One region of the Neobacillus camarae genome, then DNA from elsewhere that is predicted to be linked to it. Evidence: a T-box and tRNA genes for the amino acid it is inferred to sense, from the RefSeq annotation. Region 1 holds a T-box; the other holds one or more tRNA genes.
The links. A T-box is a leader RNA that pairs with one kind of tRNA and senses whether it is charged. The one in region 1 lies ahead of ileS (isoleucine--tRNA ligase), so its partner is inferred to be a tRNA-Ile.
Positions count from the first base shown of each region.

Region 1 (4,203 bases):
GGACCACCACATTCCCGATTGACTTACTCATCTTCCTGCCTTCACCGTCAAGCGCAAATCCGTGACTTAAAACCCCTTTATATGGAGCTTTACCTGTTACGGCAACTGCTGTGGACAGGGACGAGTTAAACCAGCCGCGATATTGGTCAGAACCTTCGAGATAAAGGTCTGCCGGACGTGTTAAATCTTCTCTTTCAAGTAAAACCGCCTGATGGGAAGAACCGGAATCAAACCAAACATCCATGATATCTGTTTCCTTGGTAAATGTGCCGTTAGGACTTCCAGGGTGCGTAAAACCGGCAGGGAGCAGGTCTTTCGCTTCCCGTTCAAACCAGATATTCGATCCATGCTCTCGGAATAATTCTGATATATGGTTAATGGTTTTATCAGTAATGATTTCTTCCCCGTTTTCCGCATAAAAGACAGGGATTGGAACGCCCCATACACGCTGACGGGAAATGCACCAGTCACCACGGTCACGGACCATATTATAAAGCCGAGTTTCTCCCCAGGCCGGCACCCATTTTGTTTCCTTGACGGCATCCAGCAATTGCTCCCGGAAATCTTTAATAGAAGCAAACCACTGTGCAGTGGCACGGAAAATTACCGGTTTTTTCGTTCTCCAATCGTGTGGATAAGAGTGGGTAATGAATGATAGCTTTAATAAGGCTCCGGCTTCCTCTAATGCTTGGCCGATTGGTTTGTTGGCTTCCTCATAAAATAGACCTTCAAATCCTGGTGCCTCATTTGTCATATGTCCTTTATCATCAACAGGGCAAAGAACATCCAAGCCGTACTTCTGACCAATTATGAAGTCATCTTCCCCATGGCCTGGAGCGGTGTGAACACAGCCGGTACCGGCATCTGTTGTGACGTGCTCACCCAGCATCACCAAAGAATCGCGGCCATATAACGGATGGGAACAGATGATATTTTCCAGTTCATTCCCCTTCACTTTTTTAATTACCGAAGCATCTTCCCAGCCGATTTCCTTTGAAGCTGCTTCTAAAAGGCTTTCTGCCACCAGATATTTATGGCCATTTACCGCCACCACTACATATGTGAGGTCAGGATGGACAGAAATGCCCAAGTTTGCAGGAATAGTCCATGGAGTTGTGGTCCAAATGACAATCTCCGTGTCAGTGTCAAGGACTTGTTTGCCGTCTTTTACTTTAAAAGCCACATAAATTGACGGCGACCGCTTATCCTGATATTCAATTTCAGCTTCAGCTAATGCAGACTCACTGGACGGAGACCAATAAACCGGCTTCTTGCCTTTATAAATATAGCCCTTCTTGGCCATCTCACCAAAGACCTTGATTTGCTGTGCTTCATATTCCGGCTTAAGGGTAATGTATGGATTCTCCCAATCCCCCCGGACCCCTAAACGTTTAAACTGTGACCGCTGGTTCTCAATTTGTTCATAAGCATACTTTGTACACAATTCACGAAATTCCGCGACGGTCATCTCTTTACGTTTTACACCTTTATTGGTCAACGCTTGCTCAATCGGAAGACCATGAGTATCCCATCCTGGCACATAAGGGGCTTGAAATCCACTCATTGATTTATAACGGACGATGAAGTCCTTTAAAATTTTATTTAAGGCATGGCCCATATGGATATCCCCATTGGCATATGGAGGTCCATCATGCAGGACAAACATTGGACGGCCTTTTGTACGTTCCTGCACCTTTTGGTAAATATTCATTTCCTCCCACTTCTCCTGGATTTCAGGCTCGCGTTTTGGAAGGTTGCCGCGCATCGGAAATTCCGTCTGCGGCATTAATAACGTATCTTTGTATTCCATGTTCTTTCTTCCTCCTGTACACTTTCATAAAAACAGAATTGCCATTTGACCAATAAAAAAAACCCTCTCATCCCCAAAAAGGGACGAGAAGGTTTATTTATTCCCGCGGTACCACCCTGGTAGACAGAACAAATGTTCCATCCTCTCAAGTTTCGTAACGTGAAATTAAACGCTAAAGTCTACTGTCCTAAAAGAAGTTCGGCTTTAGAACTCAAGGGTGATTTTCCAATTCTACTGCTTTACCGGACTTCCACCCTCACCGGCTCGCTTTTGAAAGCATAAAGAATCGTACTGTCCCTGTCATCGTCAATGGTTATTCATTAGATGCTTGTTAACAAATTATATGCTACAAATTCCTTATTCGTCAAGCCAATGAATCTTCCTCTTCCTGAAGCTTCAGCTCAGTAGCATCCACTTCATACTCCAGCAGGTGGTCCCAATCATCCGTATTAAGCATATCAAGCTGCGCTTCAATAAGCATCTTAAACCGCGTACGGAACACCTTTGATTGTTTCTTTAAGTCCTCGATTTCCATCGCGACTTTTCTTGCCTTGGAAAGTGATTCATTGACAATACGGTCGGAGTTTTTTTCCGCTTCTTTAATGATCAGTTTTGCTTCTTTATGTGCATTGCGCTTGACTTCCTCACCGGCTTCTTGGGCAATGATTATGGATTTATTAAGTGTTTCTTCAATATTGGTAAAATGGCTTAACCGGTCTTGCATTTCATTCAGACGCTCTTCCAATTCTTTCTTCTCACGAAGCACTAATTCATAGTCCTTAATGACCTGGTCTAAAAACTCGTTTACTTCATCTTCATCATAGCCCCTGAACCCTTTATTAAACTCTTTGTTGTGAATATCCAACGGCGTTAACGGCATAATGCCACCTCCATGCAATCTCTACACTATATGTATTAACTTCTATTCGACAAGTTTTTTTAAAATCCTCCAAAAATCTCAAATTATTTTTGGACACCAATCAAAATTTTCCACTTATCCTTTTTGGTCTTACCTTCTATCCCCATTAATTTGGTTCTGCCATGGCCACGGACTGAAATTAAATCCCCTTCAGCACATGGAAACGAGGGGTTTTCCTGTTGGGTCCAGTTTACTTTGACAAGACCATGCTGGATAAGGGTAAGCGACTTTTGCCTCGACAGATGGCAGGCACCCGAAATGATGGTATCCAGCCGTAACGAGGAAACAGTCAGTTCATGGCTCTCCCACATTTCATTTGAAATGATCGCTTGTTCCATTGGGATTTCTACTAATTTCACTCCTGCCCTGCCTATAGAATCGACATTAAGTTTAATATAATCACTTATTTCTTTGGCCGCAAAAAATTGGATGCGACCGTCATGAATTAAAATGTCACCAAACTTGCCGCGCTTTAATCCAAGGGACATAAGCGTACCTAATACCTGCCTGTGTTCAATCGTAACAAATTTTTTAGGGTAGTCGACTTCAAATAAACTAATCTGAAAATCATTAGGTTCCATTGATAAATAATCGGGGAAAAGCAAGGCCCTGTTTCGTTCCGTTTCTTCCCTTCCCCCAAAAAACCCGTATTTGACTTCAGAACTTTCACCAATGATTGTCTTCAGGATATGCTGCTCCCGGGGGTCAAGGAAATCGGTGATTTTAGGACTATATTGACGGTCAACATAGCTTTTCCATTGTAGTACTTGATCAATATATTCCCGTTCTTCGGGGCGAAAATGCTGATAAATATTCATAGATACACACACAACCTACAACTTGAATTCTTACGCGAGCCAAAGATAAACGCTGTGCAATCCGCTGCTGGCAAATTTCAGAACAAGGAACGCAACAATTGGAGAGATATCAATCATCCCAATTGAAGGGATAATTTTTCGAAACGGTTCCAAATAAGGCTCACAAATATTTGCGAGGAACCGACCTATCGATGTCTCTCTTGCATTTGGAAACCAGGACATTAAGATATATATAATTAGCGCCCAAGAGTACAGGGAAATCAGTTGCTGCAATAGACTAAAAATAAGTGCCATGATCATTACCACCTTGTATTTGGATTCTCCGGTTCAGGTAAAAGGTCAGAAATATTCCCCGACACCTCTACATTATCGGGAGTACACAAAAAAATGCTCAAGCCGATTTTCTGGATGTCCCCACCGAGCGCATACACAGCACCACTTAAAAAATCGACAATTTGTCTTCCTTGCTCCTTATCAATCCGCTGCAGATTCACCACAACAGCACGGCGGTTTTTTAAATGATCAGCAATTTCCGGCGCCTCTGAACTCGAGTGCGGCTCGACTAAAATCACTTTCGAAGCCTTTCCCGGTTTGGCGGATTGCTGATGCACGCTTTGGATACTGACAACATTCTGAGCTTTAACAGGCTGCTTCCT
Region 1 is NZ_JBUCKX010000001.1:830,956-835,158, reverse strand. Features, by position in the region: gene ileS (isoleucine--tRNA ligase) at 1-1,810, opposite strand, end outside; T-box leader at 1,887-2,123, opposite strand; gene ACY8D0_RS04070 (DivIVA domain-containing protein) at 2,175-2,690, opposite strand; gene ACY8D0_RS04065 (YlmH family RNA-binding protein) at 2,774-3,547, opposite strand; gene ACY8D0_RS04060 (YggT family protein) at 3,578-3,847, opposite strand; gene ACY8D0_RS04055 (cell division protein SepF) at 3,847-4,203, opposite strand, start outside.

Region 2 (4,203 bases), on a different contig from region 1:
TGAATCGGATGAAGAGGATTTCCCTTCTGAAAACAAACCAGAAGAAACCCAACAATCCGACTTACCTGAGGAAAATGAGGAATAAACATGAAAAAGGGACATCCTATTGGATGTTCCTTTTTTTATACCATTCACTTTGTAAGATCATCATCATATAAATTCACAAAAAGATGTTGACTTATAGTGAACCGGGTGGTATATTAATAAAGTCGCTTATGAGTGACGGGAAAATTGGTCTTTGAAAACTAAACAAACAAATACGTCAACAATAAACATTCGTTTCTTTCGAAACGAAGCCAACGTTTTAACTTTTATGAGCTATATCAACTTTCTTGGAGAGTTTGATCCTGGCTCAGGACGAACGCTGGCGGCGTGCCTAATACATGCAAGTCGAGCGAATCTTAAGGTGCTTGCACCTTTTGGTTAGCGGCGGACGGGTGAGTAACACGTGGGCAACCTGCCTGTAAGACTGGGATAACATCGGGAAACCGATGCTAATACCGGATAATTTCTTTCCTCACATGAGGAAAGGTTGAAAGTCGGTTTTTAGCTGACACTTACAGATGGGCCCGCGGCGCATTAGCTAGTTGGTGAGGTAACGGCTCACCAAGGCGACGATGCGTAGCCGACCTGAGAGGGTGATCGGCCACACTGGGACTGAGACACGGCCCAGACTCCTACGGGAGGCAGCAGTAGGGAATCTTCCACAATGGACGAAAGTCTGATGGAGCAACGCCGCGTGAGCGATGAAGGCCTTCGGGTCGTAAAGCTCTGTTGTTAGGGAAGAACAAGTATCGGAGTAACTGCCGGTACCTTGACGGTACCTAACCAGAAAGCCACGGCTAACTACGTGCCAGCAGCCGCGGTAATACGTAGGTGGCAAGCGTTGTCCGGAATTATTGGGCGTAAAGCGCGCGCAGGCGGTCCTTTAAGTCTGATGTGAAAGCCCACGGCTCAACCGTGGAGGGTCATTGGAAACTGGGGGACTTGAGTGCAGAAGAGGAAAGCGGAATTCCACGTGTAGCGGTGAAATGCGTAGAGATGTGGAGGAACACCAGTGGCGAAGGCGGCTTTCTGGTCTGTAACTGACGCTGAGGCGCGAAAGCGTGGGGAGCAAACAGGATTAGATACCCTGGTAGTCCACGCCGTAAACGATGAGTGCTAAGTGTTAGAGGGTTTCCGCCCTTTAGTGCTGCAGCTAACGCATTAAGCACTCCGCCTGGGGAGTACGGCCGCAAGGCTGAAACTCAAAGGAATTGACGGGGGCCCGCACAAGCGGTGGAGCATGTGGTTTAATTCGAAGCAACGCGAAGAACCTTACCAGGTCTTGACATCCTCTGACACTCCTAGAGATAGGAATTTCCCCTTCGGGGGACAGAGTGACAGGTGGTGCATGGTTGTCGTCAGCTCGTGTCGTGAGATGTTGGGTTAAGTCCCGCAACGAGCGCAACCCTTGAGATTAGTTGCCAGCATTCAGTTGGGCACTCTAATCTGACTGCCGGTGACAAACCGGAGGAAGGTGGGGATGACGTCAAATCATCATGCCCCTTATGACCTGGGCTACACACGTGCTACAATGGATGGTACAAAGGGCAGCGAAGCCGCGAGGTGAAGCCAATCCCATAAAACCATTCTCAGTTCGGATTGCAGGCTGCAACTCGCCTGCATGAAGCCGGAATCGCTAGTAATCGCGGATCAGCATGCCGCGGTGAATACGTTCCCGGGCCTTGTACACACCGCCCGTCACACCACGAGAGTTTGTAACACCCGAAGTCGGTGGGGTAACCGTAAGGAGCCAGCCGCCTAAGGTGGGACAGATGATTGGGGTGAAGTCGTAACAAGGTAGCCGTATCGGAAGGTGCGGCTGGATCACCTCCTTTCTAAGGAATATGCAGTCCTTACGGACTGATAAGACGTTGACCTCTGTTTTGTTTGTTTAGTTTTGAGGGACCAATCCTCAATAGTTTAAATGTGGGCCTATAGCTCAGCTGGTTAGAGCGCACGCCTGATAAGCGTGAGGTCGATGGTTCGAGTCCATTTAGGCCCACCATTTTATATTTTCATAACGGGGCTTTAGCTCAGCTGGGAGAGCGCCTGCTTTGCACGCAGGAGGTCAGCGGTTCGATCCCGCTAAGCTCCACCAAAATCGTTCTTTGAAAACTGGATAATCGTATAGAAGAAACCAAGTAAAACCGAGTAATCGCCATTTTAGGTTTTAAACCATTTAGGTTAAGTTAGAAAGGGCGCACGGTGAATGCCTTGGCACTAGGAGCCGATGAAGGACGGTACTAACACCGATATGCTTCGGGGAGCTGTAAGTAAGCTTTGATCCGGAGATTTCCGAATGGGGAAACCCGTTGCCCGTAATGGGGCAGCATCTTTACCTGAATACATAGGGTATTGAAGGCATACCCGGGGAACTGAAACATCTAAGTACCCGGAGGAAGAGAAAGCAAACGCGATTCCCTGAGTAGCGGCGAGCGAAACGGGAACAGCCCAAACCGAAAGGCTTGCCTTTCGGGGTTGTAGGACACTCAACATGGAGTTACAAAGGAACGGGGTAGATGAAGCGGTCTGGAAAGGCCAGCCATAGAAGGTAACAGCCCTGTAGTTGAAACTTCGTTCCCTCCTGAGTGGATCCTGAGTACGGCCGGACACGTGAAATCCGGTCGGAAGCAGGGAGGACCATCTCCCAAGGCTAAATACTCCCTAGTGACCGATAGTGAACCAGTACCGTGAGGGAAAGGTGAAAAGCACCCCGGAAGGGGAGTGAAAGAGATCCTGAAACCGTGTGCCTACAAGTAGTCAGAGCCCGTTTATGGGTGATGGCGTGCCTTTTGTAGAATGAACCGGCGAGTTACGATTGCATGCGAGGTTAAGTTGATGAGACGGAGCCGCAGCGAAAGCGAGTCTTAAGTAGGGCGAAATAGTATGCAGTCGTAGACCCGAAACCAGGTGATCTACCCATGTCCAGGGTGAAGTCCAGGTAACACTGGATGGAGGCCCGAACCGACGCACGTTGAAAAGTGCGCGGATGAGGTGTGGGTAGCGGAGAAATTCCAATCGAACTTGGAGATAGCTGGTTCTCTCCGAAATAGCTTTAGGGCTAGCCTCACGAAGTTAGAGTCTTGGAGGTAGAGCACTGTTTGGACTAGGGGCCCCCATCGGGTTACCGAATTCAGACAAACTCCGAATGCCAAAGACTTATCCGTGGGAGTCAGACTGCGAGTGATAAGATCCGTAGTCAAAAGGGAAACAGCCCAGACCACCAGCTAAGGTCCCAAAGTATACGTTAAGTGGAAAAGGATGTGGAGTTGCTTAGACAACCAGGATGTTGGCTTAGAAGCAGCCACCATTTAAAGAGTGCGTAATAGCTCACTGGTCGAGTGACTCTGCGCCGAAAATGTACCGGGGCTAAACGTATCACCGAAGCTGTGGATTGACATCTTCGATGTCAGTGGTAGGAGAGCGTTCTAAGGGCGTTGAAGCTAGACCGTAAGGACTGGTGGAGCGCTTAGAAGTGAGAATGCCGGTATGAGTAGCGAAAGATGAGTGAGAATCTCATCCACCGTATGCCTAAGGTTTCCTGAGGAAGGCTCGTCCGCTCAGGGTTAGTCGGGACCTAAGCCGAGGCCGAAAGGCGTAGGCGATGGACAACAGGTTGATATTCCTGTACCACCTCTTTATCGTTTGAGTGATGGGGGGACGCAGGAGGATAGGGTAAGCGCACTGCTGGTTATGTGCGTCTAAGCAGTTAGGCTGGTGAATAGGAAAATCCGTTCACCGTAAGGCTCAAGCTGTGACAGCGAGGGAAATAGAGTACCGAAGTTCCTGATTCCACACTGCCAAGAAAAGCCTCTAGCGAGATAAAAGGTGCCCGTACCGCAAACCGACACAGGTAGGCGAGGAGAGAATCCTAAGGTGAGCGAGAGAACTCTCGTTAAGGAACTCGGCAAAATGACCCCGTAACTTCGGGAGAAGGGGTGCTTACTGGGGTGAATAGCCTCGGTAAGCCGCAGTGAATAGGCCCAGGCGACTGTTTAGCAAAAACACAGGTCTCTGCGAAGCCGCAAGGCGAAGTATAGGGGCTGACGCCTGCCCGGTGCTGGAAGGTTAAGAGGAGGGGTTAGCTGCAAAGCGAAGCTCTGAATCGAAGCCCCAGTAAACGGCGGCCGTAACTATAACGGTCCTAAGGTAGCGAAA
Region 2 is NZ_JBUCKX010000002.1:79,702-83,904, reverse strand. Features, by position in the region: gene gyrA (DNA gyrase subunit A) at 1-85, shown strand, start outside; rRNA gene ACY8D0_RS08190 (16S ribosomal RNA) at 330-1,880, shown strand; tRNA gene ACY8D0_RS08185 (tRNA-Ile) at 1,974-2,050, shown strand; tRNA gene ACY8D0_RS08180 (tRNA-Ala) at 2,068-2,143, shown strand; rRNA gene ACY8D0_RS08175 (23S ribosomal RNA) at 2,228-4,203, shown strand, end outside.
Region 2: it has a tRNA-Ile gene. The T-box ahead of ileS (isoleucine--tRNA ligase) is inferred to sense a tRNA for this amino acid. The anticodon was not compared.